2 regions of the Azospirillum sp. A23 genome follow, and region 2 is predicted to be linked to the other one. Evidence: riboswitches for the same ligand, from Rfam matches in the RefSeq annotation. Region 2 holds a riboswitch; the other holds the start of a gene.
The links. A riboswitch is a leader RNA that binds a small molecule or an ion and turns the genes downstream of it on or off. The one in region 2 is predicted to bind cobalamin.
Positions count from the first base shown of each region.

Region 1: linked by a shared signal. The riboswitch ahead of ABNQ40_RS12690 (ABC transporter ATP-binding protein) and the one ahead of ABNQ40_RS07940 (CbtB domain-containing protein) in region 2 are both predicted to bind cobalamin.

Region 1 is NZ_CP170666.1:837,653-852,997, reverse strand. Features, by position in the region: gene ABNQ40_RS12755 (DNA-binding protein) at 1-137, opposite strand, end outside; gene ABNQ40_RS12750 (MobA/MobL family protein) at 605-1,030, shown strand; gene ABNQ40_RS12745 (hypothetical protein) at 936-1,895, shown strand; gene ABNQ40_RS12740 (hypothetical protein) at 1,902-2,456, shown strand; gene ABNQ40_RS12735 (hypothetical protein) at 2,634-2,993, opposite strand; gene ABNQ40_RS12730 (hypothetical protein) at 2,992-3,180, shown strand; gene ABNQ40_RS12725 (iron ABC transporter substrate-binding protein) at 3,614-4,489, shown strand; gene ABNQ40_RS12720 (iron ABC transporter permease) at 4,491-5,498, shown strand; gene ABNQ40_RS12715 (ABC transporter ATP-binding protein) at 5,495-6,289, shown strand; gene ABNQ40_RS12710 (TonB-dependent siderophore receptor) at 6,342-8,519, opposite strand; gene ABNQ40_RS12705 (ferredoxin) at 8,665-9,483, opposite strand; gene ABNQ40_RS12700 (FecCD family ABC transporter permease) at 9,480-10,508, opposite strand; gene ABNQ40_RS12695 (ABC transporter substrate-binding protein) at 10,505-11,491, opposite strand; gene ABNQ40_RS12690 (ABC transporter ATP-binding protein) at 11,488-12,312, opposite strand; cobalamin riboswitch at 12,435-12,669, opposite strand; gene ABNQ40_RS12685 (hypothetical protein) at 12,931-13,209, shown strand; gene ABNQ40_RS12680 (hypothetical protein) at 13,209-13,385, shown strand; gene ABNQ40_RS12675 (TonB-dependent receptor plug domain-containing protein) at 13,524-14,450, shown strand; gene ABNQ40_RS12670 (TonB-dependent receptor domain-containing protein) at 14,447-15,345, shown strand, end outside.
Region 2 is NZ_CP170664.1:541,888-557,232, reverse strand. Features, by position in the region: gene cobN (cobaltochelatase subunit CobN) at 1-2,357, opposite strand, end outside; gene cobW (cobalamin biosynthesis protein CobW) at 2,457-3,518, opposite strand; gene ABNQ40_RS07945 (CbtA family protein) at 3,533-4,312, opposite strand; gene ABNQ40_RS07940 (CbtB domain-containing protein) at 4,323-4,511, opposite strand; cobalamin riboswitch at 4,556-4,787, opposite strand; gene ABNQ40_RS07935 (ABC transporter ATP-binding protein) at 5,119-5,895, shown strand; gene ABNQ40_RS07930 (ABC transporter ATP-binding protein) at 5,888-6,610, shown strand; gene ABNQ40_RS07925 (ABC transporter substrate-binding protein) at 6,763-7,971, shown strand; gene ABNQ40_RS07920 (branched-chain amino acid ABC transporter permease) at 8,118-9,005, shown strand; gene ABNQ40_RS07915 (branched-chain amino acid ABC transporter permease) at 9,009-9,977, shown strand; gene ABNQ40_RS07910 (sigma-54 interaction domain-containing protein) at 10,408-11,820, shown strand; gene ABNQ40_RS07905 (IclR family transcriptional regulator) at 11,933-12,745, shown strand; gene ABNQ40_RS07900 (methyl-accepting chemotaxis protein) at 13,070-14,770, opposite strand; gene ABNQ40_RS07895 (DedA family protein) at 15,065-15,345, shown strand, end outside.

The sequences.
Region 1 (15,345 bases), on a different replicon from region 2:
CGCAAGGAACCCCCGCCAATCTCGGCGCGGATGCGGCGGTAGGACGGATAGGCGCTGTCCTTCGACACGATCTTGCTGACCGCTTCCGAGACGGACTCGCGCGTGATCAGAGGATGGGTGGGCTGGGAGCAGGACATCCAGAACCTCTGCGGGGACTGCGGTTTGGGCGGCCGTGCCGTCGGCCGGCTGAGTATCTGGATGAGTTGCGATGCCAGGAAAGGGCTGCGGCGACGGAATCTTGACGGTTCCGGTCCAAGCCGGCCGATGGTGAGGTGATACCGCGGTAGCGCTACCGGGTAGCGGCACCTGATACCGGCCTTACCGTCGCCATCCACGTCGATCCCACCCCTCCGCCTGCGGGCCGCTCAGCTCCACCATTTCACCCAGGCCGTGCAGAAAATTGCCCGGCGTCCGATGCGGCGGGGCGGAACCCTCCATACGCTTTCTTCTGAACCAAGCTGCCCGGGGCGTCGGACCTCCGGCCCTCGCTACGGGCAACCTCGAGCGAAGAAGTGTGCAGTTAGGCGTTGCGGCGGGCCGCAACGCCTCCGGGGCCGGCCAGGGCCGGTCGCCGGATCGACGACGGCGGGGAGGTGCCGATGCCGTGGCGGACTTGGGATACTTTCGCATCGAACAGGGCATGCTCTCCCGCGCCGCCGGCGCGACGGCCGGCGCATCGGCCGCCTACCAGTCCGGTGACCGGTTCCGCACCGTCATCGCAGCGGCCGCTTACCAGGCTGGGGTCGGTCTGACCATCGGCGCCGACCTGCGGGAGGCGTGGGCGGCGAAGGGGCAGGATCCTGTGTCGGCGGTTGCGGACTTCACGGGCAAATCGGGCGTTCACCACACCGACATCCGCGTGCCCGCGGACGCGCCTGCTTGGTGCGCCGACCGGCAGACCTTGTGGACCCGGGTGGAACTCAGTGAACGGCGCCGTGACGCGACGCTGGCGCTCGCAATACACGCTGTCGCTCAGCCGGGAGGTCCCCATCGCGACGTCGATCCAGTCGGTCGAGCGCTTCGTCGATGAGCACCTCGTGGCACGCAGCCTGATCGCCGACATTGCGGTCCACCTGTACGGGCGCCCCCTGGACCCCAGGGTGCCGGCCGCCGCCGAGAGGCTGGCGAACACGGTCGATCTCGCGTGGCCGGTGATCTCGGTGGCCAGTGTCCCCAGCACTCCACCAGTGGACGGCCCCCACGCCCTGGAGTTGCCCGACGGGCGCCTCGTCGTCTACCAGCCGCACGCCCACGTTCTGGCGACGACGCGCCCGCTCGTCGACGGCGCCCTGGGCCCGAAGGACCGCGACCTGTCGCGGAAGGCCTTTCTGATCGGAAGCCGCAAGCTGTGGGAGCAACTGTGCAACGAGGTCTTGGCCGAGGCCGGAGCGCCTCATCGCGTATCTCAGCGGTCGAAGTGGCATCGCCACCGTCAACAGCAGGACCTCGGCGCCGCCGGGCCAATCCCTGAACAGCTTTCCCAGGTGCCGCTCGGTCCGGCCTATCACCCGGTCGTCGAGGGGCGCGCTCTGGATTTTGGAGGAGTGGACGTTATGCCTCATGAATTCAATGCCATCGTGGCGGAACTCGAAAAGTCCAGACGTGCAATGCCCGACGAAAAGTCGGTGCGTCTGGCTCGTGCCGTTGTCCGGATCGAAGAGCTGGAAGCGCAAGGGGTCCGCTTCAGCCGGGAAACGGGTGGGATGGTGAAGGTCGAAGCTCCTTCCGGTGTGGTCGTTGACTGGCATGACCGCGCCTTGTGGAGCGGAATACACGCGATGGTGCTCGACTATCTGGAGATCCGCGACGCGGAATGGAAAGCGCGCGCGCCCGAACCGGGCTCCGTCGGGACCGCCGTTCCTGAGGCAAGTGACAGGATGTCGACGGCGCCGTAACCGACGGTGGAAGCGGCGCGGCTGCGGGAGGAACTGGATGCTGCCACGCGGAGCGTCGCGACCATCGCGGCGAAGACCGAGCAGGCGCAGCCGGATGCCGCGGCCTCTCTGGCCGATGGCATCGTCACCGTCGCCCGCGGCGCCATGGCGACCGCGTACGAGAAATCGCGCGGCGTGCTGATGCGCGAGCAGCAGGCGCGCGTGTCGGCGGAGACGCGCGCCGAGGAACTCACCAGGGACTTGGCACGTACGAAGACCGCTCTGGTGCTGGAGCAGGAGAAGCGGCGGGCAACGGAAGCGGACTGTGGTGCCCTGCGCGCGGAAGGGACTTCACTGCGGCAGCAACTGACCAAGGCGAAGCGCAGCGCCGAGTCTGCGACCATCACCGGAGCGGCGGCTGCCCGGCAGGCCGACGAAGATCGGCAAGCGCGTCCCCCTCGATCATCCGTCCTCGCTTGCGGTCGTGTTCGGCGGCCGGTTCGCGCGGTGAAGGTGGCTTTGACGGTGTGTGCGGTGGTTAGCAGCACCAAGGGCCGGCGTCTCGTCCGGCCGGCAGCCTAGCCGGGCGGCAAGCACACGGCGGATACGCTCCACCGGCGCCTCCAGCCCTTCCAGAATGTGGGGCAGGGTAGCGTCGAAAAAGTCTTCCAGCTCCGCATCGGTGGGATGCCCCTCGCGCCAGGGCAGATGGCAGCGCCACAGCAGCGTTGCCGATGCCTCCTCCTCCCAGCCGCGCAGCTAAGGGCCCGGAGCCTGCCGGCCGGCATAATGCTCCAGCGCGGTCATCCCCCAGGTATCCACCGTCGCGCGGGCGAGCAGGGGGTACAGCGGCGCCGGGGTCGCGGCCGCGATCAGGTCGGGATGCGCCTGCCGCAGCGCGAGCAGGGCACCCGGACTGGCGTTCAGGCTGCCGGCATCATCCAGGCCTCCGGCATCCAGGCTGCCGTCGTCGAGCTGCGGCAGGGCGCGCAGGGACACCACCAGCCGGGCGCGGGTTTCAGCGTCCATATCCGGTGGCACCACAACGGTCATGCGGGCGACCCGCCCCTCGCCGCCGGCCCGGTTGACCCGGCCCAGGCGCTGGATCAACCGCTCCATGAAGGCGGCCGAGCAGGTCCGGGGCAATTTGGAAGACATCGCCCTGCGGGGCAAGGCAGATGTCGACCTGACGACGGAGCGGAAGGGGCGACCCTACAGCCTGATCGCCACCAAGAATCAAGCCAGTTTCGAACGACCGGTGGCGCAGCGTCGCCAGGAACTGGCCAATCTGGATCGGCTGTTTTAAGCAGGGTTGGGCATTGCATCGCCATTGGCGGCAGAATCAACTCTCGGTGGCTTCGTGCTGTTTCCGGTCCGGTGACGTTCGCGACCCTCCTCCGTTGCCTTGATGATCGTGCCGGGAAAGAGCGGACCGCCAGTGGGCAACGCCATTGGCCTATGGACGACGGGGCGACGAGCCCCCATCGTCTTGGGCCGACACATGTTCACCATCCGGAGCGATCATGCGGCCCGGTCGTGCCAAACCATTTCGCCCCCGGCTTGCCGTGCTTTGGCTGAGCTTCGGGCTCCTTCTTGGAGTCTGTGCCACACAGCCCATTGCCCAGCCCATTGCTGCAGCGGAGGAGTCGGTCGTCAATTCAGCCGGGCGTCGGGTCGCCCCGCCGCCCCGCGTCGAGCGGGTGTTTCCCGCCGGTCCGCCTGCCTCGGTCATCGTCTACATGCTGGCGCCCGAGAAGCTGCTGGGCTGGACCCGCGCCATCAGTCCTCCGGAGCGCCCGTTCCTGCCGGAAGGATTCGCCGATCTGCCGGAACTGGGGCGGCTGACCGGGCGCGGCAACACCGTCAACCTGGAAGCGGTCGTCGGTGCCCGGCCGGACATCGTCCTCGACATCGGCAGCACGGCTCCGACCTTCATATCGCTCGCGGATCGCGTTCAGGAGCAGACCGGCGTGCCGACCGTGCTGATCGACGGGCGGCTGGCGGAATCGGCCGGGACCTTCCGGACCGTGGGCAGGCTGCTCGGCGTGCCGGAGCATGGGGAAAGGCTGGCCCGCTACGCCGAGGAAACGCTGGCCGAGGTGCGCCGGCGCCTGGAGAGCATTCCCGCGGACCGGCGGCTGAAGGTCTATATGGCGCGGGGACCGCGCGGGTTGCAGACCGGTATCCGCGGCTCGATCAATGTCGAGGCGCTCGACGTCGCCGGGGTGCGCAACGTCGCCGCCGAAGCGCTGGGCGACGGCGGCATCGTCAATGTCTCCATGGAGCAGGTGCTGGCGTGGCAGCCCGACGCCATCGTCACCATCGACCGTGGTTTTTACGACAGCGTGTGGACCGACCCGCTGTGGCAGGGCGTCAAGGCGGTGCGCGAACGGCGTGTCTACCTGTCGCCGGGACTGCCCTTCACCTGGATCGACTCGCCGCCCTCCGCCAACCGGCTGCTCGGCCTGCGCTGGCTCGGCAAGGTGTTGTACCCTGACCTTTTCCCGGAAGACCTGCGTGAGGAGACGCGACGCTTCTATGCCCTCTTCTACCACCGAGCACCGGACGATCGGCAGATCGACGACCTCCTCGCCAGTTCGCGCCCGCCGGGGTGAGATGCCTTTCGCCCTGGTGCTGGGGGGTGTCGCCGCCGTGCTGCTGGCGGCTGTACTCGTCGCCTTCCATGTCGGCGCCTTCCCCGTGTCGCCGGGCGAGATCGCGGCACTCCTGTGGTCGAAGGCGACGGGGGCTTCCCTGAGCGTTCCGCGCACGGTGGAGACGGTGATCTGGGAAATCCGCGGGCCGCGCGTGCTCGCCGCCATGCTGATCGGCGCCGGGCTCGCCGCGTCGGGTGCCGCCTATCAGGGGCTGTTCCGCAACCCGCTGGTCTCGCCGGACATACTGGGGGTCTCGTCGGGGGCGGCGCTGGGCGCGGTGCTCGGCATCTTCGCCTCGCTTCCGGTGATCGCCATCCAGGGGCTTGCCTTCGCCGGGGGGCTGGTGGCGGTGGCGGCGGTCTATGGGCTCGCCTCCGTCGTGCGCGGGCGGGATCCGGTGCTGGTCCTCGTGCTGGGCGGTGTGGTCATCGGCGCTCTGCTGGGATCGGGCGTCGCCTTGCTCAAGTATCTTGCCGACCCGTACAACCAGCTGCCGGCCATCACCTTCTGGCTGCTCGGCAGCCTGTCGGCGGTCAACCGCGCCGATCTTGCCGCACTGGCGCCGCCGGTGGCGGTGGCGCTGGTTCCGCTGGTGCTGCTGCGCTGGCGGCTGGATGTGATGACGCTGGGCGATGAGGAGGCCACCTCGCTCGGCGTGTCGGTGCGCATCGTCCGTGCCGTGGTCATCGCGGCGGCGACGCTGATGACCGCCGCCGCCGTTTCCGTCGCCGGCATCGTCGGCTGGGTGGGGCTGCTGGTGCCGCATCTCGCCCGGCTGATGGTCGGGCCGGCGTTCGTGCGCCTGCTGCCCACCGCCGTGCTGCTGGGGGCGGCCTATCTGCTGGCGGTGGACACGCTGGCGCGCGGGATCGGCCGGGTCGAGCTGCCGCTGGGGGTCTTGACCGCGGTCATCGGCACGCCGGTGTTCCTCTGGCTGCTGGCCTTCGGCCGCCGGGGCTGGTCATGAGCGCACGGCTTGCCGTCGAGGATCTGGCCTTCGGCCATGGCGAGCGGACCATCGGCGCCGCCGTCGGATTCGCCGTGGCGGCCGGGCAGGTTCTCTGTCTGCTCGGCCCCAACGGTGGCGGCAAGACGACGCTGTTCAAGACGATCCTCGGCCTGCTCCCCCCGCATGGCGGCCGCATCCTGGTCGATGGCGAGGATGTCGGCGGCTGGAACCCGCGCCGCCGCGCGCTGGCCTTCGGCTATGTGCCGCAGGCCGGCGCCGGGCAGTTTCCCTTCAGCGTCGGCGAGATGGTTCTGATGGGCCGCACCGCCCACCGCGGGCCGTTCGCCGCCCCTTCCGCCGGCGACCATGCCGCCGCCGGGGCTGCGCTGGACCGTCTCGGGATCGCCCATCTGGCCGGGCGGGACTGGCTGCGCATCAGCGGCGGCGAGCGGCAGCTGGCGCTGATCGCACGGGCGCTGGCCCAGGCGTCGCGCGTGCTGGTGCTGGACGAACCGACCGCCAGCCTCGATTTCGGCAACCAGCTGCGGGTGCTGGAGCAGGTGCGCCGGCTGGCCGACGAGGGAGGTCTTGCTGTCGTCTTCTCCACCCACCATCCCGAGCATGCCTTCGCCGTCGCCGACAGCGTGGCCCTGCTGCACGACGGCCGGCTCGCCCGTTTCGGCCCGCCGGCGGACGTGATCACCGCGGAGATGATGCGCGAGGTCTATGGCGCGGAGGTGGATGTGCTGCCGGTCGGCGATGCCGGCATGCGCGTGTGCGTGCCCCGTGGTCTGCACCGCAGGGCGTGACGGGCAGGGGACGCCCGGTTCCGGCGATCGGACCGGGCGGAATGCCGAAGGGTCAGAAGGTCATCGAGAAGGCCAGCTCCGCCGAGCGCGGACGGCCGAGCACCCAGCTGCCGGTGCTTCCGGCCACGGCATAGACCTCGTCGAACAGGTTGAAGGCGCGCAGGCTGAGCTTGGTGTTGTCGGTCGGCCGGTAATCCAGCCCGGCATTGACCACCGTGTAGGAGGGCCGGACGCTGGTGTTGGCGGCGTCGGCGTAGGTCTTGCCGACATACTGCACGCCGGCCCGCACCTCCCAGCCCGGCAGGAAGGCCCAGTTCGCCCAGACATTGGCGGTGCGCTCCGGCACGCCGGTCGGCACGTTGCCGGCGTAGGACACGGCGCGGCCCGACACCGTCTGGGTGAAGTCGTCATATTTCGCCCGCAGCATCGCGCCGTTCATGTCCACCCGCACGCCTTCCCACAGGCCGAGCGACAGGGACGCCTCCAGCCCGCGTGAGGATTGCTGCCCGACCTGTACCGTCACCGCCGGCTGGTTGGGGTCGGTGGTCAGCAGCTTGTCCTTGACGATGCGGTAGGCGGCCAGCGTCCACTCGCCACGCCCTTCGAGGAAGGATTGCTTGACGCCGATCTCGATCTGCCGGCCTGTGGACAGATCGAAGTCCTTCTGCGTCGGCGACAGCGAGACCAGATTGCCGACCGGGTCGACGGCGGTGGCGTACTGGCCGTAGAGGGCCAGTCCGGGAATGACCTCGTACACCGCGCCGGTCCGCCAGCTGGTGGCCCGGAAGTCCTTGGTATAGGCGGTTCCCGCCACCAGATCCCAGCGCTCGACGGTGGGGGCGTCGTAGCGGATGCCGCCGACCAGCGACAGCTGCGGCGTCACCGCCAGCCGGTCCTCGGCGAACAGGGAATATTGGCGGGTGCGCGACCGGCTGCGCGGGGAGGTGCCGGCGCTGTTGAGGAACAGGCCGGGTGCCGGGTCGAACGGATCGACCGTGCTGAACCCGCCATAGGGCGAATTGTTGGTGTGCTTGAATTCGATCCGGTTCAGGTCGAAGCCGCCGACCATCTCGTTCTTCATGCCGAAGACGCTGTTGCGCCAGGTCGCGTCGAAGCGGTCGCCGACCTGCCGCTGGTCGTGGTAGATCTCGATGTAGCTGCTGCGCTGGATGCCCCGGGTGGCGGCATTCCAGGCGTAGCTCTCCACATCCTTCCAGTGGCGGTGGCTGGTCAGGTGGTAGGCGGTGTTGCGCAGGGTCAGCGCGTCTGACACCGCCCATTCGGTCTTCAGCTGGGTCCAGTTGTCGCGATAGCGGATGTCGCTGTCGGCCACGTTGAAGTTGCGATGCCGCAGCGCGCGGTCGAGGCTGCCCGCGATCAGCGGGGTTCCGAAATACTCCTGCGGCTGCTGGTCGCCATAATCGTTGGACAGGGTGAAGGCCAGATCCGGAGTCGCCTGTAGCTTCACCGCGCCGGACACCGCGAGATTCTTCGTGTCGCCGCGATCCACCCAGCCGTTGGAGCGGTTGCCGCTGGCGTCCAGCCGGTAGGACAGCTTTTCCCCGACCGGACCGCCGCTGCCGAAGGCGGCGCGCCGGGTGCCGTCGGTGCCGACGGCGACGGTCGCCTCGTTGCGGAAATCGGTGGTCGGGCGCTTGGGCACCACATTGACCACGCCGCCGATGGCGCCCTCGCCATAGAGGACGGAGGCCGGACCGCGCAGCACCTCGATGCGTTCGGCCGACCAGGCGTCGAACGGGAAGGTGACGGTGCCCGACCCGACATAGAGCCGCGTCCCGTAATAAAGCTGCATCACCGAGCCATGGCCGGCGAAACCGCGCGTCGCCAGCGACGATCCGCCGTTGCCGGGAGCCGCCAGCGAGGTGAAGCCGGTGGCGTTCTGGGTGACGGCCTCCGTCACGCTGGTCTGGCCGCGGTCGCGGATGGTCCGGCCGTCGATTACCTCGACGCTGGCCGGGGTTTCCAGCGGCGTCAGGCCGAGCCGGCTGCCGCCGGTGTTCGGCCGGTCGAGCGCCAGCCCGGCGGCAGCGGCGTCCGTTGCCCGGCCGGTGACGGTGACCGGGTCCAGAGTGACCGGCGGTTCGGATTCGGCCGCTCCGGCCGCCGCAGGGCCGAAGGATGCGGCGACCAGGAGCAGCGTCGCCAGCGAACCGGAGCGCCGGCGATTGTGCCGGCCGGAAACGATGCGGGCAGGATGGGCAGGAAGCATGGACAATTCCTCAGGATGAAAAAGGACGGGAGACGGCATTCCGCGAAGTCGGTGCTTCGCGGCTGACGGGTGTGCGGGGTGCTGGGTGGACGGCGCCGTTCGGTCGAGTTGAAAAGCCGGACGGCCGGAGATCAGGGAGGCCGGATCACCCCATGGGGTCGTCCTCCGCCCGCTCCGCCGGGCGATTGCGGTGGAGGATGTCGGCGGCGGGCGGGGTATCGGACAGCAGGTGGTCGGTGACGATGCGGTCGATCTTCCCGGTCGTCAGGTCGCCGTACCAGACGGCGTCGGGCTGGACGACCAGCAGCGGTCCGCGGTTGCAGGGGTAAAGGCAGCTCGTCCGCGCGCACATCGCCCGGCGCGGACCGGCGTTCAGGGCGCGGTGCCCTTTCATCGCCGCACGCAGATGCTGGTACAGCGGCTCGGCACCGCGATGCAGGCAGCGGGCGCCGACACAGACGAAGAGCTGCCGGCCATGTTCGGGGATTGCCGACCAGCCGGGCTTGCCGAGGCTGGGCTCGGTTCCGCGGACATCCTGTGCAGGGGTATCCGACGGCCCGCCGGCGATGGAGTTGAGGGCGATGCGGTCGAGGGCGGCGGGCAGGTCGAGCGCGCTTTCCACCGGCGGCGCCAGCCGGATGGCCATCGCGGTGCCGGTCGTCGTGGCCCAATGGCTGAGCGCGCCCGGCAGCCACGCCGACAGGCTGGGGTCGGACGGCACCATGGCGGGAATGACCAGGGCCTCGGTCACGCCGTCCCGCTCCAGATCCGCAAGCACGCCGGGCAATGCGGGGCCGGACAGGTCGGCGTGGGCGGTCGTGACCGTAACGGCTTCGCCGCGTGCCGCGTGCCGGGCGGCCAGAGCCGATGCGAGCGCCTTCAGGTTCTGCCCATGGTCGAAGGAGGCGCGCCCGTACAGGACGATGGCGCGCCTGGATGGCGGGTTCGCCGGGGTCTCCGTCATAGCGAGCCTCTCCGCCGCATGAGCCACAGGAAGAAGGTGCCGCCGACCAGTGCCGTGACGATGCCGACCGGAATTTCGCGCGGGGCGAACAGGGACCGGGCGACGACGTCCACCCACAGCAGGAGCAGCGCCCCGCCCAGTGCTGCCACCGGCAGCAGCGCTCGCAGATGCCCGCCGACCAGCATCCGCGCGATGTGGGGCACCACCAGCCCGACGAAGCCGATGCCGCCGCAGGCCGACACCAGCGCCCCGGTCATCAGGGCGGTGACGAGGAAAAGCTCCAGCCGCAGGCGGCCCGGATCGGTGCCGAGCGAGCGGGCCGCATCGTCGCCCAGGGCCAGCGTGTTGACGGTCTCCGCCCGCAGCCACAGCCACAGCAGCCCGCCGACGACCAGACCGGCCGGAACGGGCAGCACGCTCCAGCGTGCGGTGCCGAAGCCGCCCATCATCCAGAACAGCGCGGCGTCGTCGCCACGATCCGTCGCCATGACGATCAGGACATTGGTGACGGCGTGCAGGATGAAGGCGACGGCGACACCGGTCAGCACCAGCCTTTCGCCGGTCACCACGCCGTCGCGCCCGCGTGCCGCGGAGAAGACGGCCAGCATCGCCGCGAGCGCACCGAGGAAGGCGGCGACCGGCAAACCCAGCATTCCGGCGACCGCGCCGGCATAGAGCAGAACGGTCACCGCCCCCACCGAGGCGCCGGCCGACACGCCGAACAGATAGGGGTCGGCCAGCGGGTTGCGCGTCAGCACCTGAAGCACGGCCCCCACCGCCGCCAGTCCGGCCCCGGCGAGCGCACTCAGCAGAACGCGCGGCACCCGCAATTCCCAGACGATGTTGCGTTCGGCCCGGCTGGCCTCGGCGGGCGGGGCCAGCGCCGGCCACAGCTCGTGCATGACGACCGCCCAGACCTTCGGGATGGGGACGCGGGCGGCGCCGAAGCCGACGGCGGCCACCGCGGACAGGGCCAGCGCGGAGGTCAGCAGCAGCGACAGGCCCAGCAGGCGGGAGCGCTTCATGGTGTGAAGCGCTCCGGGTGCAGGGTCCGCGCCATCCGCTCCAGCGCCTCGACATTGCGGGTGGAGGGCGTCTGCTCGGCATAGGTCAGCACGATGAACTGCCGTTTGCGCACAGCCTCGACGTCGGCCAACTGCGGTGCCGAGGTCAGGTGTCGGATGGCGTCCTCGGCCGGGATGCGGTGGGCGCTGACGATGATCCATTGCGGATCGCGCCGCACCATCTCCTCCCAACTCACCCGGACATAGCTGTCGGGGATGTCGTCGAAGATGTTGCGCCCGCCGGCCAGCTCCATCAGCAGGCTGGTCATCCCTTCGCGCCCGACAGACAGGGGCGCCGCGTCGGTGTGGCACTGGTCGCAATACATCACGCGCGGCCGGTCGGCGGCGCCGCCGACACGCTCGGTGACGGCGGCGACCCGGCGGCGGAAATCGGCGACCATGGCCTCGGCACGCTCCGTCACGCCGAAGATGGCGCCCAGCGCCAGCAGATCGGCATAAAGCGTGTCCATGCCGATCGGCTCGCGCGGGCCGATGCGGATGCAGCTTTCCCGCAGCGTGTAGGTCGCCACGCCCATCTCCGCCAGCCGGGCGGGGGTGAGGCCGCGGGCCTCGTTGAAGCCATAGCTCCAGCCGGCGAACAGGAAGTCTGGATTGACCGACAGCACCGCCTCCAGCGTCGGCGAGCGGTCGGGCAGCCGGGGCAGCGCCGCGACCACGCCCGGCGGAGCGACCAGCCGGTGCTCCACCCCCTCGATGCCGGAAACGGCGGCCAGCCGGTCGGCGAGGCCGAGGTCCAGCATGGTCTGCGTCATGTTGGTGTCGTGGACCATCGGCCGCTTCGGGGCCGCGGCGAAGCGGGCGGTCTCGAAGCAGTTGGCGACCTCGACCGGATAGGATTGGGCGAGGGCGCCGCCGGCTTGCATGGCGAGGGCCAAGGCGAAGACCGGAGTGAAAGGCGGAACGCCGCGGAGAATGCGTCTCATCGTGGTGACTCCGTCAGGGGCGACAGGTCGATGCGCAGCCGGCCGTCCTGGGGGCGGCGGTCCACCGCCGCGGCGACGCGGTAGACGGCGGTCAGCCGGTCCGGGGTCAACGCGCCCTCCGGCGCGGCATCGGCCTGGAGCCGTCCGTCGGCCAGCAGCAGGATGCGGTCGCACCAGCGGGCTGCCAGCTCGATGTCGTGCAGCGTCGCCACCACGGTGATGCCGAGCGAGCGCACGAGGTCGAGCACGGCGAAGCGGTGGTAGATGTCCAGGTGGTTGGTCGGTTCGTCGAGCAGCAGGATGCGCGGACGCTGGGCCAGGGCGCGGGCGATCATCACCCGCTGGCGTTCGCCGCCCGACAGCTGTTCGACCGCACGCCCGGCCAGCCCGGACAGCTCCAGCCGGTCCAGGGCATCCTCGACGATGGCGCGGTCCTCCGCCCCGGCTCCGGCGAAAGGGGAGCGGCGGTGAACCAGCCGCCCCATGCCGACCACGTCGCGAACGGTGAAGCCGAGTGCGGCGGTGGAATCCTGCGCCTGGAGCGCCAGCCGGCGGGCCAGTTCGACCGGCCGCAGGGCGCGCGGATCGTCGCCGTCGATGAGGATTCGGCCGGCGGACGGGGTTTGCAGGCCGGCGAGGCAGCGCAGCAGCGTGGTCTTGCCCGAGCCGTTCGGCCCGAGAATGCCGAGGATTTCACCGCCGGAAACCGAGAAACCGATGTCCGACAGGACCATGCGGCCGGCCAGCCGGCACCTCAGCCGTTCCACCGCGATGGCGGGGAGAGGGAGCGATGCCTCTGTGGGGAAGGGCGCTGACGCCATCCGTGCTTCCTGTCTTTGCGGACGGGGAGGCATGGCGGACGTCTTGCGGATCATGCGACGCGACCGGAGCGGAGTCCGGGCACACGCATGGCAAGCGTTCCACCGGGACACCCCGCCCGAGGACGTTTCGTTGTGGTGCTGGCAGGTCTCCTGGCTTGCGGGTCGTCGCCGTTCCGTCGGGCCTTCCCAGCGCCGATGGGCGCCAGTGGCTTGAAATGACGGTACGGCTCGCCGCTCACAGTTGCGGGGGCAGCCCCGGCCTCACCGCACTTCCCTTCGCAGGGTCGGCGGCTCACCGGGTTCCCTCTTAGCTTCCGGTGGCGAACCGCCGGAAGAACCAGAACCGGGACCATTCATGAGCGACGCGGCGCCCCCGGTCAAGCTTTGCGAACGAACAAAAGCATCGGAGAGTCCATATCCAAAATGTTATGTTATAACGTTACATATCGTGCCATCGTGCGACCTGCAAGGAGAAGTTCGCCGTCGGATCCGGGCGTCGGATCTGGGGCCTGCGGGAAAATGCCGCTGATCCCGACTGCGGCACTTCGGCTAATGTGCCGCACCCAATGCGTGCGGTTGCACGTGCGATGGGCAAGATGGATCGATGCACGGATCGGCATGAGCGCGACCCAGGACAGACTGCGACCCACGCGACGGGCCGGCCTTGCGGCCGGTGCGATTGCGCTGCTGTTGCAGGTCGTCGCCTGGGCCTGGATGCCCGCCGTCATCGCATCCGCCAATGCGGCCGAGAGCAGCCGGATCGTCATCTGCACGCCGGATGGGTTCAAGACCGTGGTTATGGACGACCACGGAATGGCAGGCGATCCGGCAGGCGACGAGAGCGATTGGCGCAGAACGATTCGGGCCAAGGCGATCTGCTCCAAGGCGATCTGCTGATGTCGGGCGGTTCCTGCCCGCTCTGTCCGCTGATCGGCGGATTGGCGATGCCGCCGCCGGATTTGCCGATGACGCGCGCGTCGGTCGGGCGCCACAGCCCGGAAGTCTTGCCCGGCGACGTGATCGCCGCCGGCTGGTTCCTCTCCACCCTTCAGGCCCGCGCGCCACCGGTCTGAGGCCGGAATTGCGGGATCGCCGTGCGGGACGTCCGCGCGGCGATCCGCCCTTGCCGACCTTCCCTGTTCGCAGCCTTGCACATCCTTCGCGCCGATGGCGCGGAGCCGTGTTCGGCTGGCCTCAGATCGAGATATCTCATGATGTTGCGTTTCGCCGCGGCCGGCGCCCTGCGCGCCGCCCTGCTGTCCGGTGCTGCCCTCACCGCACTGTTCCCCGCCGCTGTGTCCGCCCAGACCATTCCGCCGTTTGGTCCGCCGCTTGCCCAATCGCTTCCGGCGATTTCCGTGATCGCAGGCCCGGACGATGCCCTGGCCGTCGGCACCGCCCTGGGCGGAGATGGGCTGGCCGCCCGCCGGCCCGCCACCGGAGACGTCGCGGCCTTGCTGCGCGGCCTGCCCGGCGTCAGCCTCTACGGCAATGGCGGCGTGTCGAGCCTGCCGGCGCTGAACGGGCTGGGCGCCGACCGCGTCAATGTGCTGGTCGACGGCGCGCCCGTCGCGCCCGCCTGCCCCAACCAGATGAACCCGGCGCTGTCCACCATCACGCCGACGCGCCTGTCCAAGATCGAGGTGCTGGCCGGCATCACGCCGGTCAGCGCCGGTGGCGACAGCATCGCCGGCACCATCGCCGCCGAAAGCGCGCCTCCGGTCTTCGCTCCGGCGGGCGAGGCGGTGCATACCGAGGGCAAACTGTCGGCCTCCTACCGGTCCAACGGCCGCGGCGTGACGGGGGCCGCCGAGGCGTCCGTCGCCACCGACAGCCTCAGCCTGGGCTACAGCGGATCCTGGAGCCGGGCCGGGAACTACAAGGCCGGCGACGGTCAGACCGTCCGCTCGACCCTCTACAACGTGCAGGACAATGCGGTGACGTTCGGGGCGCGCCGCGACGGGCATCAGGTCACGTTGCAGGGCGGTATCCAGACCATGCCCTACCAGGGCTTTCCCACCCAGCGCATGGATTTGACCGACAACCGCACCGCCTTCCTCAACGGCCGGTACGAAGGGGCCTTTGACTGGGAAATCTCGACGCCCGCGCCAACTGGCGGCGGACGCGGCACACCATGAATTTCCTGGAGGACAAGGGTGGCAGCGCCGGCGGCGGCATGCCGATGGACACGCTGACCACCGACGCCGGCTATTCGGTCAAGGCGACGCTGCCGCTGTCGGCACGCGACACCCTGCGCGTCGGCAGCGAGTTCCGCCACACCCATCTCGACGATTGGTGGGACCCGGTGGCCGGCAGCAGCATGATGAGTCCGCTGACCTACTGGAACGTCAAGGACGGCACCCGCAACCGCCTCGGTACCTTCGCCGAGTGGGAGGCCGCCTGGTCGCCGGCCTGGACGACGCTGCTCGGCGTGCGCAACGACGTGGTGTGGATGGACACCGGCGCGGTGCAGCCCTATTCCTGGCAGAACAGCCTGGGCATGGGCATGATGCGGATGGCCAACCCGGATGCGGCCGACGCACGCGCCTTCAACGCCCGCGGCCGTGGCCGCACCGACGTCAATTTCGATGCGACGGCCCTGGTCCGCTACACCCCCTCCGACACCAGCGCGATCGAAGCCGGCTACGCCCGCAAGACCCGCTCGCCGAACCTCTACGAGCGCTACGCCTGGGGCACCGGCGGGATGTCGAGCAGCATGAACGGCTGGTTCGGCGACGCCAACGGCTATGTCGGCAACCCCGACCTCAAGCCGGAGATCGCCAACACCGTCAGCACCACCCTCTCGCTGCACAATGCCGCCCGCAAATCCTGGGAAGTCAAGCTGATCCCCTATTACACCTATGTGCAGGATTTCATCGACGTCGAGCGGATCGGCACGCTGAGCAACGGCTTCGTCAAGCTGCGCTTCGCCAACCATGACGCCATCCTGGTCGGCGCCAACCTGTCGGCGGCGGCCGGGCTCTACGAGGATGACAGGATCGGCTCCTTCCGCCTGTCCGGCGTGGTCGGCTG
Region 2 (15,345 bases):
TCCACCACCAGCCGGCGCGGCCAGTCGCCATGGTCTTGGAGATAGCGGGTGATCAGCGCATCCGCCGCCTGCCAGCCGAGAGTCCAGGCGGTCGGCGTCGGCACGCCGCGCGGGTCGAGCGCATAGAGGTTGCGGCCGGTCGGCAGCGTGTCGGCCCGGCCGCGCGCCGGCGACCCGCCGGGACCGGGGCGGACAAAGCGGCCGTCCAGCCCGTCGAGCAGCGCCCGCATCTCCGCCTCGCCGCAGGCATCGACTGCCGTGGCAACCGTCGCCGGATCGGCGGAGCGGGCCACAGCGGCGGTCAGCCGGTCGCGGCGCTCGCCGTCCGGGCTGTGGCCGAAGACATGCAGGCCGTCGCGGATCTGCATCTCCTTGATGTCGCAGAGATGGGCGTCCAGCCGCGACAGGATGGCGTCGGGATCGTCGTCGGGCCGCAAATTGCAGTCGGCGGCGACGCCGGATTTCCAGGCGAGGTCGAGGATCGTCTCGCGCAGCATGCCCAGCCGGCGCGGGTCGAGCCCGGTCGCCTGCGAATATTCGTCGATGGCGGTTTCCAGCGAAGCGAGATCGCCGTGGAGACCGGCCTCCACCGGCGGCGGGGTCAGATGGCCGATCAGCACGGCCCCCAGCCGGCGGCGGGCCTGCACCCCCTCGCCGGGGTTGTTGACGATGAAGGGATAGAGAGTCGGCAGGGCGCCGCCGACGATTTCCGGCCAGCATTCCGCCGACAACGCGACCGCCTTGCCGGGCAGCCATTCCAGCGTGCCGTGGGCGCCGATCTGCACCAGCGCATGGATGCCGACGGCATGGCGAAGCCACAGGTGGAAGGCAAGATAGCCGTGGCTGGGCGGGGTGTCGGGATCATGGTGCTGGGCGGTGGTCAGAGGCCCGTGGCCGCGGCTGGGCTGCACCGCCACAAGGGCATTGCCGCAGGGCAGGGTGCGGAAGGCGAAGGCACCGTCGCGGCAGGCCGGGTCGGCAGCGGGCTCGCCCCAGGTCTCGGCGATGCGGGCGCGCAAGCTCGGCGGGGCCAAGCGCAGATAGTCGGCGAGCGGCAGTATCGGGGTGGGGGCGCCGGTGAGGGCTGCCATCAGATCGGCGCCACTGTCCGGAACGGCGGACAGGCTGTAGCCCTCGGCGGACAGGCGCTGGAGCATCGCCACGGTGCTGGCCGGGCTGTCGAGTCCGACGGCATGGCCGATGCCGCCGCCGGGGCCGGGATAGTCGGACAGCACCAGCGCGACCCGCCGCTCCGCCCGCGGGGTGCGGGACAGGCGGACCCAGCTCGCCGCGAGGTCGGCGGTGAAGGCGACGCGGTCGGGGATCGGGCGCAGGGCCGGGGCGGAGAATTGCAGGTCGGGGTCGGGCTCCCCCGCCGTCTTGAAGGCGATGGCGCGGGCGATGATGCGGCCGTCCATCTCCGGCAGCACGACATTCATCGCGAGGTCGGACGGCGCCAGCCCGCGCGAGGATGCCTGCCAGCCGGCTTCCGGCGTGGTGGCGAGGATGGCTTGCAGAACCGGGCTGCCATTGGCCTCCAACGGCGAACCGTCCTCGCGCGCCGCCGAGAAGGCGGTGGTGTTGACGACGACGGTGGCGTTCTGCGCGATCAGGCTGGCGCGCATCCAGGCGGCGCAGTCCGGCTCCTTCAGGCTGGCGACGAACAGCGGCCGGGGGGCGAGGCCACGCGCGGCCAGTGCGTCGCACAGGGCATGGACCGGGGCGAGGTCGCCGGCCAGCAGGTGGGAGCGGTAGAACACCACCGCCGCGACCGGCGAGTCGGCAGCGGCGGGGCCGGTCCAGCCGTCGTAAGCGCCGAAGCGCGGGACGGGAGCCGGGTCCTCATAGGACAGCGGCGTGCCGGCCAGCGTCGCGGCGCAGGCCAGCAGATGGCCGATGTTGGCCGGACCGCCCTCGGTGAAATAGCGCCACAGCCGGTCGGCGGCATCCGGCGGAACGGTGCCGTAGGCGGTCAGGTTCGGGTCGGGCTGCGCCTCTCCGGAAAGGACGGCGAGCGGGATGCCGCGGTCGCGGCAGAGGGCGGACAGCCGGTCGAGTCCATAGCGCCAGTAACCGCTGCCGCCGAGCAGGCGCAGGACGACCAGCTTGGCCTTGGCGACGACGGTGTCGGCGTAGAGATCGACCGACAGCGGATGGCCGAGCCGGTTGAGGTTGGCGAGGCGCAGGCTGGGCAGCTGTCCTGGCAAACGCCCATTGCCCGCCCGCCATGCGGCGGCGAGCGCGGTCAGGTCGCTGTCGGAAAAGGACAGCATGACGAGGTCGGCCGGCGTCTGCCCCAGATCTTCCGCCTGGGGGCCGGCGTCCAGTTCGTCCTGGCGGGCGGCAAGCAGGTGCATGGTTCGATGTCCAGGGGCGTTTGCCCCCTCCCCCCTCGAAAACGGTGAAGGTCAAGGAGGGGGCGGACGCCGCAATACCCTAACTCTTACCCGAAACTCTTACCCGACAACCGCCCGCGTCACCGCATCGCGGTCCAGCCCGGTCTCGCCGATCACCACCAGCCGGCTGCGGCGCTCCTCGCCCGGCTTCCACAGCCGGTCATAGTGGGTCTGGATGCGGGTGCCGACACCCTGGACCAGCAGGCGCATCGGCTTGCCGGGCACGTCGATGAAGCCCTTCAGGCGCAGAACGCCATGCAGGCCGGCGACCTTCTCCAGCGTCATCGCCAGGGCGGCCGGGTCGGGCTGCGCCGGCAGTTCCACCACGAAGCTGGTGAAGTCGTCGTGGTCGTGGCCCTCTTCGTCGTCATGGTGGCTGGGACGGTTGGCGAGATCGTCTTCCACCGCCGCACCGACACCGAGCAGAACCAGCGGATCGACCGCACCCTGGGAGGCGCGGACCAGCTTGGCGTCGCGGCCGACCGTGTGGGCGAGGGCGCCGCGGATCAGTTCCTCGACACGGGCGAGGTCGCCGTCGGCCAGCAGATCGGTCTTGTTGACGACGATCAGGTCGGCGCAGAGCAGCTGGTCCTCGAACACTTCCTCGATCGGTGTCTCGTGATCGACGGTGCCGGCGGCGTCGCGCTGTGCCTCCAGCGCTGCGGGATCGGGGGCGAAGCGGCCCTCCGCGGCGGCGGCGGCGTCCACCACGGCGATGACGCCGTCGACCGTGACCCGGGTCTTGATCGCCGGCCAATTGAAAGCCTGGACCAGTGGCTTGGGCAGGGCGAGGCCACTGGTCTCGATCACGATATGCTCGGGCGGCTCCGGGCGGGCCAGCAGCTTCTCGATGGCCGGGACGAAGTCGTCGGCGACGGTGCAGCACAGGCAGCCGTTCGCCAGTTCGATCACGTCGTCTTCGGTGCAGGTCGGGCTGCCGCAGGCGCGCAGGATGTCGCCGTCGATGCCGACATCGCCGAACTCGTTGATGATCAGCGCCAGCCGGCGGCCGTCGGCCTTTTCAAGCAGGCCGCGGATCAGCGTGGTCTTGCCGGCGCCGAGGAAGCCGGTGATGATGGTCGCCGGAACCTTGCCGGCGGCCGTTTTTGCAAGAGCGGACATGGGATGGAGCCTCCTTAACGCGCGCCGGGCTGGACCCGCAGGGCCGGACGCGATTCGGCCGGTTCGACCACGCCGCTCATCAGCCAGCCGCAGACGGAGCCCAGGATCGCCCAGAACAGGGCGGCGGACCCGAGCGAGGCGGTGACGAAGCGGGCGGCCAGTTCCGCAGGAACGGCACCCTCGGCGCTTTCCGGATGGGGGGCGCCGATCAGATGGGGCAGCGCTGCAGCCAGAATGGCGACGGCGATGACCAGACGGTTGCGGGCGAAGGCGAGGGCGGCGATGCCGACGCCGGCACCGGCCGCGGCGGACAGCCACCAGAGCTGACGCAGCTCCAGCTCCGCCCCGGCCATGCCCGGCAGTTCCGGCGCCAAGCCGAAGGACGGGGCCAGCGAGACGGCGACGAAGCCGCCCATGCCCCAGACCAGCCCACGGCGGGCATCGACCGGCCGGCCGGCCAGCAGGATCGCGGCCGCCAGCAGCAAGGCATAGGCGACGCCGGCGATCAGGTTGGCGGCGATGGTCAGGCCGATGCGCTGCATCGCCTCGTCCAGCGTGACCGGCACGCCTTCGCCGACCTCGCGCACGGGGCCATGCTGGTGGCCTTCCGCGTGGCTGGCGGCCGGAGCGGTAGTCGTAGGCGCGGCGGTTGCGGGAGGCGGAGTCACCACCTCGTATTTCTCGGCTTCGAGGATCAGCGGGACGGTCGTCGCCTGCTGAACGACGGAAGCGGCCGTGCCGGAGAGCACGCCCGCGACCAGAGCGGCTGTGAACAGCCGCCGGATCAGATCCATGACCCGCTGCTTAGTGGCAGGGGAACGCGAAGGAGTGACGGGCGTCGTGCGCCGCGTCGTGGATCTGCTGCGGCTGGGCGAAGCCGACGCCGTACAGCAGGAAGCTGCCCAGCAGGATCGCGGCGAAGGCGGCGACCGCGGTCTGGGCGGCGCTGCGGGTCGCGGAACCGGCGGCAGTGTTAATCAAGCGGGCGGTCATCGAAGGCATCCTTGTTCTCCCGCCACACCCGGCGGGGTTGGAAAAGGTCGGTCAAGTCCGCCGGCAGGTTTCCTGGCTCGCGGGTCGTCGCATCGCCGTCCGCCTTCCCGGCCGCGGAGGGCCAGTGGCATGATGGACGGGATGCTCGCCGCTTACAGTTGCGGGGGCAGCCGCGGCATTGGCGCTTCCGGGGATCCCGAAAAGCTCCGCACCGCATTCCCTATTATCCCCGCCGCCCGTCAGGACGGGCAGGGCACCGTCGGACGGTCACCATCGCAGTGCCGCGCCCGTTTGGCAAGCCCGCAATAAGGCGTCTGCCACACGGACGATCTTGCGTGCCGACACTTTGGATGCTGTCATGTTTTGCAGACAGAGTGTCCAGGGATCCGACACTTTCCGACGCTAAGGAGGGGGAGGGCAGGACGGGCGGGGCAGCGAACGCCTGGGAGAAACCCGCGGAGAAACAATGGGGCCGGCGGCCCGGCCGAAGCGAACCCGCATGTGGCATGCTTCGTGCGTACAACAATCGGTGAAACGTCCCGCCGCACGGCGGCCGCCGGGCATATGCCCGGGACATAAGGACGAACGGGAGGAGAATTCGCGACCGATGAACGCCGCACCGAACGACGACATCATTCTGGAAGCGCGCAACCTGACGAAGGAGTTCAAGGGGTTCGTGGCGGTGAAGGAGGTGAACCTTCAGGTTCGCCGCGGCACCATCCACGCGCTGATCGGCCCGAACGGCGCCGGCAAGAGCACGGTGTTCAACCTGCTGACCAAGTTCCTGACACCCACCCGCGGCCAGATCCTCTACAAGGGCCGCGACATCACCCGCACCAAGCCGGCCGACATCGCGCTGATGGGGCTGGTCCGCTCCTTCCAGATCTCGGCCGTCTTCCCGCATCTGAGCGTGCTGGAGAATGTCCGCGTCGCGCTGCAACGGCCGCTCGGCACCAGCTTCCATTTCTGGAAGTCCGAATCGTCGCTCCACGACCTGCACGACCGGGCTTTGGAGCTGATCGAGGCGGTCAACCTCACCCCCTGGGCCGGCCACACCGCCGCCGAGCTGCCCTATGGCCGCAAGCGCGCGCTGGAGATCGCCACCACGCTGGCGCTCGACCCGGAGGTGATGCTGCTCGACGAGCCGCTGGCCGGCATGGGCCATGAGGACATCGAGGGCACGGCGGCGCTGATCAAGCGCGTCGCCGCCGACCGCACCGTGCTGATGGTGGAGCACAATCTGTCGGTCGTCGCCCACCTGTCGGACACCATCACCGTGCTCCGCCGCGGCGAGATCCTGGCGGAGGGGCCGTACGAGGTCGTCTCCAAAAACCCGCAGGTGATGGAAGCTTATATGGGCACGGGGGGGACCGGACATGCCTGACGGCGCGATGACCAAGACTGCGATGCTGGAGATCGCCGACCTGCACGGCTTCTATGGCGAGAGCCATGTGCTGCACGGCGTCAGCCTGGAGGTGAGGCAGGGCGAGGTAGTGACGCTGCTGGGCCGCAACGGCGCCGGCAAGACCTCGACCATGCGCGCCATCATGGGCATCATGGGCAAGCGCACCGGCTCGATCCGCTTCCAGGGCACCGAGCTGATCGGCATGGCACAGCACAAAATCCCGCGGCTCGGCATCGGCTATGTGCCGGAGGAACGCGGCATCTTCTCCTCGCTCAGCGTGGACGAGAACCTGACGCTGCCGCCGGTGGTCAAGGAGGGCGGGATGACGGTCCCGCAGATCCACGACCTGTTCCCCAACCTGAAGGGCCGCGGCTCGACGCAGGGCACGCGCCTGTCGGGCGGCGAGCAGCAGATGCTGGCCATCGCCCGCATCCTGCGCACCGGCGCCACCCTGATCCTGCTGGACGAGCCGACCGAGGGGCTGGCCCCGGTCATCATCGAGCAGATCGGCGTGGCGGTGCGAGCGCTCAAGGCACGCGGCTTCACCATCGTGCTGGTGGAGCAGAATTTCCGCTTCGCCGCCACCATCGCCGACCGCCATTACGTGATGGAGGAAGGCCATGTGGTGGACATGATCCCCAACGACCAGCTCCACGCCAACATGGACAAGCTGCACACCTATCTCGGCGTGTAGGCGCTCCAGCCCCCGACATCGCCGGCACCGACGCCGCTCCACCCCTCTTCCAGGGCCGGGGCGGCGAAGCGCCGGATCCGTGCCCGATCACGGCAGAGGGACCCACGACGGGACCCGGCCGACAACAAAAACCAAGAGGGAGAGACCTTCCGATGCGCACGCTTCTTCTCGCCGGCACCGCCCTGCTGACGCTCGCCGGGACTGTCGTTCCGGCTTCCGCCCAGGTGTCGGACAACGTCATCCGCATCGGCGTGCTGAACGACCGTTCCGGCATCTACGCCGATCTGGCCGGCGAAGGCTCCGCCATCGCCGCGCGGATGGCGGCGGAGGAGTTCGGCAACAAGGTCGCCGGCGCGCCCGTCGAGATCATTGTCGCCGACCACCAGAACAAGGCCGACATCGCCGCCTCGAAGGCGCGCGAGTGGGTCGACACCGGCGGCGTCGACGTCATCGCCGACGTGCCGAACTCCGCCGCCGCCCTGGCGGTGCAGGGCATCACCAAGGACAAGAAGCGCATCTTCCTGATGTCCGGTCCGGGCGCCACCGCGCTGAGCGGTGCGCAGTGCAGTCCCTACGGCTTCCAGTGGACCTACGACAACTACGCCATGGCCGCCGGCACCGGCCGCGCGCTCTATGAGCAGGGCAAGAAGAAGTGGTTCTTCGTGACCGCCGACTATGCTTTCGGCCAGTCGCTGGAGGAGGAGACCACCAAGATGGTGAAGTCGCTCGGCGGCACCATCTCCGGCTCGGTGCGCCATCCGCTCGGCACGTCGGACTTCTCGTCCTTCCTGTTGCAGGCGCAAGGCTCGGGCGCCGACGTCATCGGTCTGGCGAATGCCGGCGGCGACACCGTCAACGCGGTCAAGCAGGCCGCGGAGTTCGGCATCACCCAGTCGGGCCAGAGCCTGGCCGGCCTGCTGATGTTCATCTCCGACGTGCATGCGCTGGGCCTGCAATCGGCGCAGGGGCTGATGTTCACCGAAGGCTTCTATTGGGATCTGGACGACCAGACCCGCGAGTGGTCATCGAGGTTCGAGGCCAAGGCCGGCAAGAAGCCGACCATGGTGCAGGCCGGCGTCTATTCGGCGGTCAAGCACTACCTGAAGGCGGTCGAAGCGGCGAAGACCGACGACGCCGACAAGGTATCCGCCAAGATGCGCGAGCTGCCGGTCGAGGACATGTTCGCCAAGAAAGGCAGGATCGCCGCCAACGGCCGCATGTTCCACGACATGTATCTGGCCCAGGTGAAGACCCCGGCCGAATCGAAGGGGGCCTGGGACTATTACAAGATCGTCAAGACCATCCCAGCCGACACCGCCTTCATGGATCCCAAGCAGAGCGGCTGCCCGCTGGTGAAGTGAGGGGCGGTGAAGTAGGGCGTTAAGCGGTCGTCCGGTCCCGCCCGCCCATGGGGTGGGGCCGGAGGATGGCAATCGACGGCCACCCAATCCAAAACAAAAAACAACAACCCAAAAAACAACAACCACGAACCGGGAGAGACGCGGAGATGTTCAGCCTGCTGGGTGTTCCGCCCCAAGTGTTGTTCGGGCAGCTTCTGCTCGGACTGATCAATGGTTCCTTCTATGCGCTGCTCAGCCTCGGGCTGGCGGTGATCTTCGGCATGTTGAACGTCATCAACTTCGCCCATGGCGCGCTCTACATGGTCGGGGCCTTCGTGGCGTGGCTGCTGCTGACCTATGCCGGGATCGGATACTGGGGGGCGCTTATCGTGGCGCCGCTGGTGGTCGGGCTGCTCGGCATCGCGCTGGAAAAGTCGATGCTGTCGCGGCTCTACAAGCTCGACCACCTCTATGGCCTGCTGCTGACCTTCGGTCTGGCGCTGATCCTGGAGGGGGCGTTCCGCCACCAGTACGGTGTGTCGGGCCAGCCCTATCCGATCCCGGACGCGCTGAAGGGCGGGCAGAATCTGGGCTTCATGTTCCTGCCCAACTACCGCGCCTGGGTCGTCGTCGCCTCCCTCACCGTCTGTTTCGGCACCTGGTTCGCCATTGAGCGGACGAAGCTTGGCGCCTATCTGCGGGCGGCGACGGAGAACCCGACGCTGGTGCAGGCCTTCGGCATCAACGTGCCGGTGATGGTGTCGCTGACCTACGGCTTCGGTGTGGCGCTGGCCGGGCTGGCCGGCGTGCTGGCGGCCCCGATCTATCAGGTGTCGCCGCTGATGGGCACCAACCTGATCATCATCGTCTTCGCGGTGGTGGTGATCGGCGGCATGGGCTCGATCCTGGGCGCCATCGTCACCGGGCTGGGGCTGGGGCTGCTGGAGGGGCTGACCAAGGTCTTCTACCCGGAGGCCTCCAACATCGTCGTGTTCGTCGTGATGGCGATCGTTCTTCTCATCAAGCCCGCGGGCCTCTTCGGACGGGAGCGCTGATCCATGAGCGTCGCCAGCAATTCCACCCCCGTTGCCTTGCGCGGACCGGCCACCGGCACGGCCCTGATCGCCGCCGCCCTGCTGCTGGCCGCGGTCGCCGCACCCTTCGTGCTCTACCCCGTCTTCCTGATGAAGGTGCTGTGCTTCGCGCTGTTCGCCTGCGCCTTCAACCTGCTGATCGGCTTCGCCGGCCTCTTGAGCTTCGGCCATGCCGCCTTCTTCGGCGGGGCGGCCTACATCGCCGCCCACACGGTGAAGGTCTGGGGCTGGGCGCCGGAGTTCGGGCTGATCGCCGCCACCGCGGTCGCCGGGCTGATGGGGCTGGTCTTCGGCCTGATCGCCATCCGCCGCCAGGGCATCTATTTCGCCATGATCACGCTGGCGCTGAGCCAGATGGTGTTCTTCCTGGCGTTGCAGCTGCCCTTCACCCACGGCGAGGACGGCATCCAGGGCGTGCCGCGCGGCACCCTGTTCGGGCTGTTCGACCTCAGCCAGCCGCTGACCATGTACTACACGGTGCTGGCGATCTTCGTCGCCGGCTTCGCCCTGATCTGGCGCACTGTGCATTCGCCCTTCGGGCAGGTGCTGAAGGCGATCCGCGAGAACGAGCCGCGCGCCGTCTCACTCGGCTACCGCACCGACCGCTACAAGCTGGTCGCCTTCGTGCTGTCGGCCTCGCTTGCCGGTCTTGCCGGCGGCACCAAGGCTTTGGTGTTCCAGCTCGCCAGCCTGACCGACGTGACGTGGCAGATGTCGGGCGAGGTGGTGCTGATGACGCTCTTGGGCGGCATGGGCACTTTGTTCGGGCCGGTGGTGGGTGCCGGGCTGGTGGTGACGCTGGAAAGCTATCTCGCCTCCACCAGCCTGCCGGTGCCGGTGGTGATCGGCTGCATCTTCGTCGTCTGCGTGCTGGTCTTCCGCCGCGGCATCGTCGGCGAGCTGTTGGCCCGCCTGCCGAAGCGGGGGCACTGACCCCCGCCGGCCGTTTCCGCGGTACTTCCGACACGACTTCCGGCAGAACTCCCGACAGAACTCCCCCAGGGGGGACCGAAAGGTCCCCCTCTTTTTCCTCATCCCCTCACCCGCCCCTCACCCGCGTGGGTTGAAAATCCGGAAATCACGAAGGGGTATGGCGGAGGATGTAGAGAACAGGTCCGGGTTGCCTTTTTAAAAAGCGCGCCTGCGAGCCGTTCCGTAAAGGTCTGGTCTGATGAACGGGTGCGGATGACCGCGCGCACCCGCCCGATCCTGTGCGCCTTCCCTTTAATCCGACGGATGGGCTACTATGTTGACCTCTGATATTGTTGGCAAATTGCGCTGCAACGCAGCAGACCCCAAAGCGGGCATCGCAAGGGGCCTCGACACCGGGACGACGAAGATCGGTCCCGTTTGGGAGGGTGACGTGGGCGACACCGTGGATTTCGAAGCGCTGCGCCAGCGGGCGGTCCACTCCCTGTTCGAACATCTGGAGTCCATGTGCGTCGGCGCTGTCGCCGTCGACCACACCGGCCGCATCGCCTGGATGGACGAGAAGTACAAGGCTCTGCTGGGCGTTCCCGGCGATCCGCGCGGCCGGCAGGTGGAGGACGTCATCCCCAACAGCCAGCTGCGCCGGGTGATCGACAGCGGCCAGCCGCAGCCGCTGGACATCATGGAGTTCGACGACCGGTCCTTCGTGGTGACGCGGATGCCGCTGTTCGGCACCGACGGCTCGATCATCGGCGCCATCGGCTTCGTACTGTTCGACCGCGCCGAATATCTCCGCCCGCTGGTCCGCAAATACGAGAAGATGCAGGAGGAGCTGGCCCGCACCCAGCAGGAGCTGGCGCATGAGCGCCGCGCCAAATACTCCTTCTCGCAGTTCCTGGGCGCCAGCGAATCGATCCGCGAGATCAAGCGGCTGGGCCGCCGCGCCGCCCAGATGGATTCGACCGTCCTGCTGCTGGGCGAAACCGGTACCGGCAAGGAGCTGCTGGCCCAGGCCATCCATTCCGCCAGCCCGCGGGCGTCCAAGCCCTTCGTCGGCGTCAACGTCGCCGCCATTCCGGAAACCCTGCTGGAGGCGGAGTTCTTCGGTGTCGCCCCCGGCGCCTTCACCGGCGCCGACCGCCGCCACCGCGACGGCAAGTTCCAGCTCGCCAACGGCGGCACCCTGTTCCTCGACGAGATCGGCGACATGCCGCTGCCGGTGCAGGCCAAGCTTCTGCGCGTGTTGCAGGAGCGGGAGATCGAGCCGCTCGGCTCCAACAAGGTGGTGCGGGTCGATGTCCGCATCATCGCCGCCACCAGCCGCGACCTGCATGCCCTGGTGCGCGAGAAGCAGTTCCGCGCCGACCTCTATTACCGGCTGAACGTGGTGCCGATCACCCTGCCGCCGCTGCGCGACCGGCCGGAAGACATCGAAAGCATCGCCGACCGCATCCTGGAACAGCTGGCGATCCAGCAGGGCACGCCGCCGCGTGAACTGCTGGAATCGGCGGTGCAGGTGCTGCGCGACTATGACTGGCCCGGCAATGTGCGCGAGCTTTACAACACGCTGGAGCGGGTGGTGGCGCTGACCGACGCGCCGATCCTGACCGCACCCCACATCCGCAGCGTGCTGCCCGGCCAGCATCCGGCCGGCGCGTCGGCCCTGCCGCTGGCGGCGGGGGCGCGGCCGTTGCAGGAGGTGCTGCACGCCGCCGAACGCCACGCCATCGCCGCGGCGCTGGAGGAGGCGAACGGCGTCAAGGCGCGGGCGGCGAAGCTGCTGGGCATTTCGCGCGCGTCGCTGTACGAACGCATGGTGACGCTGGGGCTGGGAGCGACCCAGTAGCGCCGACACAGGCTGGTCGCGGTAAATTTCGCACTGCGAAACGCTGTTTCATTGACGCGCTGTCCTGTCGCTGGCAGGATCGTCCCGCACTGGTTTGCGGGAGGGGGCGGGCATGCGCAGGCGGGAAGAGGCTCTGGTCGCCGACGATCTGGCGGAGGACGAGAAGGATCCGCGCTTCGTCACCGCTCTTGCCCGCGGGCTGGAACTGCTGCGCGCCTTCCGCCGCAACGAATCGATGCTGGGCAATCTGGAACTGGCGCAGCGCACCGGCCTGCCCAAGCCGACGGTGTCGCGGCTGACCTACACCTTGGCCAAGCTGGGATACCTCTCCTACGACCAGAACACCGGCAAGTACCGGCTCGGCACCTCGGTGCTGGCGCTCGGCTATGCCAGCCTGTCGGGCATGGGCATCCGGCAGGTCGCCCGCCCGCTGATGCAGGAACTGGCCGACCAGACCGGGCTGGCGGTGGCGCTGGGCGGGCGTGACCGGCTGAGCATGATCTATCTGGAATGCTGCAAGGCCACCGGCCCGATCACCCTGTCGCTTGATGTCGGCTCCCACATCAAGCTGTCGACCACCGGCATGGGCCGCGCCTATCTGGCCGCCTTGCCGGAAGCGGAACGGGCGCCGCTGATGGCGAAGCTGGAGGAGCATGAGGGGGAGCGCTGGCCGGAGATCCGCGACGGCATCCTCCAGGCCATCGAGGATTACCGGACGCGCGGCTATTGCCGCTCCATCGGTGCCTGGAAGTCGGAGGTCCATGCCGTCGGCGTTCCCTTCGTGCCGCGCGACGGCTCGCAGGTGCTGGCCTTCAACTGCGGCGGGCCGGCCTTCATGGTCGATCTGAAAAAGCTGGAGGAGGAATTCGCGCCGCGGCTGGTGGCGATGGTCCGGCGGATCGACGCGACCCTGTTCAACGGGTGAGGGAACCTGTTCAACGGGCGAGGGACTGGGAAACCGCCACCTCGTCGCGCGCCAATCGGTTTTTCCTATCGGGGTATCCTGAAAAATCGATTGGACGGATCAGGTGTTTGCAGCCATTCTTTGAATCGTTCCAGACAGGCTTCCCGATCCGGGTTTGTCCTGTTCCGGCCGGCCCTCCATTCGGTGCCAGGGGTGGCCGGCCCCCTGGAAGGGCGGGGATTTCGGGGATGTGCGGGCACGTTCAATCCAACGCCCTGCCGTCTCCGCCCTTCCGGGGTCTGGTCCCGCGGTTCCAGCCTCCCGTTAAAGCCTTTTGTCGACCTGTCAGGCCGCCCTGACCCGCGACAGGAAGCCGTCCACCTCACTGCGCAGGCGCCCTGCCTCCTGCGACAGCAGCGAGGCAGCGGACAGCACCTCGTTCGACGAGGTGCCGGCCTCGTCGGCGGCCTTGCTGACGCCGGCGATGCTGGACGAGACCTCCTGCGTTCCCTGGGCCGCCTGCTGGACGTTGCGGCCGATTTCGCCGGTAGCGGCAGTCTGCTCCTCGACCGCCGCCGCGATGCTGTTGGAGATCTCGTTCACCTGGGTGATGGTCCGGCCGATGTTGCGGATGGCGGTGACGGCGCCGCCGGTCTGGGTCTGGATTTCCGCGATCTGGGTCGAGATGTCCTCGGTCGCCTTGGCGGTCTGGTTGGCGAGCTGCTTCACCTCGCTCGCCACCACGGCGAAGCCTTTCCCCGCCTCGCCGGCCCGCGCCGCCTCGATGGTGGCGTTCAGCGCCAGCAGGTTGGTCTGGCTGGCGATGTTCTGGATCAGGCTGACCACGTCGCCGATCCGCTGGGCTGCCACGGCCAGCCCTTCGACCGTGCCGTTGGTGCGCTCGGCCTCGCTCACCGCCTGGCCGGAGATGGTGGCGGACTCTGCCACCTGCCGGCTGATCTCGCCGATGGAGCCGCTCAGCTCCTCCGAGGCCGCCGCCACCGTCTGCACGTTGGCCGAGGCCTGTTCGGTCGCGGCGGCGACCGCCGTCGACTGGCGGGCCGTCTCCTCCGCGACCGCCGACATGGTCCGCGCGGTGGACTGGAGTTGCGCCGCGGCGCTGGAGACCGCCTCGACGACGGTGCCGATGCTCGTCTCGAACTCGTCCGCCAGGCCGAGCATGGTCTGCCTGCGCTCCGCCGCCGCCCTGGCCTCTGCCTGCTTCGCCGCCTCTTCCAGCTCACGGCTGCGGATCAGGTTGGCTTTGAAGACGCTGGCGGTTTCGGCGATCGCCCCCACCTCGTCGCGGCGGCCCGTTCCGACGATCTCGACCGTCAGGTTTCCGTCGGCAAGCCCGCGCAGCGACGAGACGATGGATTTGATCGGCCCGACGATGCCCTTCTGCGAGATCAGCAGTCCGAGCAGCAGCCCCGCCAGGGTTCCGGCGCCGGCGAGGACGAACATCCAGGTCAGCTTCAGGGCCGCCATCTTCTCGGCCGTCCGCGCCAGCTCGGTCGAGTCCTTCTCTGTGAAATCGAGGAAGGCCGTGATGTCGCCGCGCAGGGTCCTGACATCGGCGCGGCTCGCCTCCACGGCGACCTTGATCGTCCGCTGCCCGTCGTTCAACGTGAATGAGCCCTGGACCTTGCGCGCCGCGTCGATGGACGCCGCCAGCTTCTCGTAATAGGCGGGAAGCTGCCGTTCGATCTTCTGCAGGATGACCACCTGCTCCCCTTCGACCGTGCCCTTGAGCCGCGCGATGGCGTCGGCAATCGACTTGCGTCGCTCCTCGATGGCAGCGGATACGGTGCCGACCTCGCCCGGATCGATTCCGAGGCTGTATTCGTCGCGGTTGATTTCGGCAAGCAGACGATTGAGACGGGAGCTGAGGCGTACCTCCGTCGTCGCTTCGTCAAGGTCCGTGATCGCGGACCCAAGGGATTGCAATCCAATTGCACCGAAGCCGGCAATGGTCATGCTCACTATGGAAAGCATGCCGACGATCAGCATGATCTTCATCGAGATCTTGAGATTGCCCAAAGACATCCCTTAATACCCCCTCAAGTTGCGAGTTTTATTTACAAGTTTACAGGTTATTTTTTATTAGAAATTGATTATGTACATTGCATAATCTTAAAATTGCTTTACCCGATGTCACGAAATACAACCTATGACGAAAGTCGTATTCTTGGAACGATTTTAAAGCATCTGCGACTGGGGCGATGTTCTGCTATTGGGCGAGCCCGAGCCTCCGCCGTTTGCGCTTTTCGCGGTCGGGAACTCTTCATGACGGCGGGCCGTTTTCAGGATGCGGCTGGATTCCGGCAGGGGAGACGTGGCTTGGCAGGCGGCTTGACGGACTGGCTGGTGCAGGTGATGCATAACCTCCACTATGTCGGGATTTTCTTTCTGGTGGCGTTGGCGCGGGTCTTCCCGCCGATCCCCGCCGAGTCGGTGATCCCGCTTGCGGGGATCGGGGCGGCGACCGGGGAATTCACGCTGGTCGGGGTGGCCATCGCCGGCGGGCTCGGCTCGCTGGCCGGACAGCTGGTGTGGTTCCTGCCGAGCCGGCTGATGGGCCGCGACCGGCTGGAGGCCTTTTTGAAGAAATACGGCCCCTG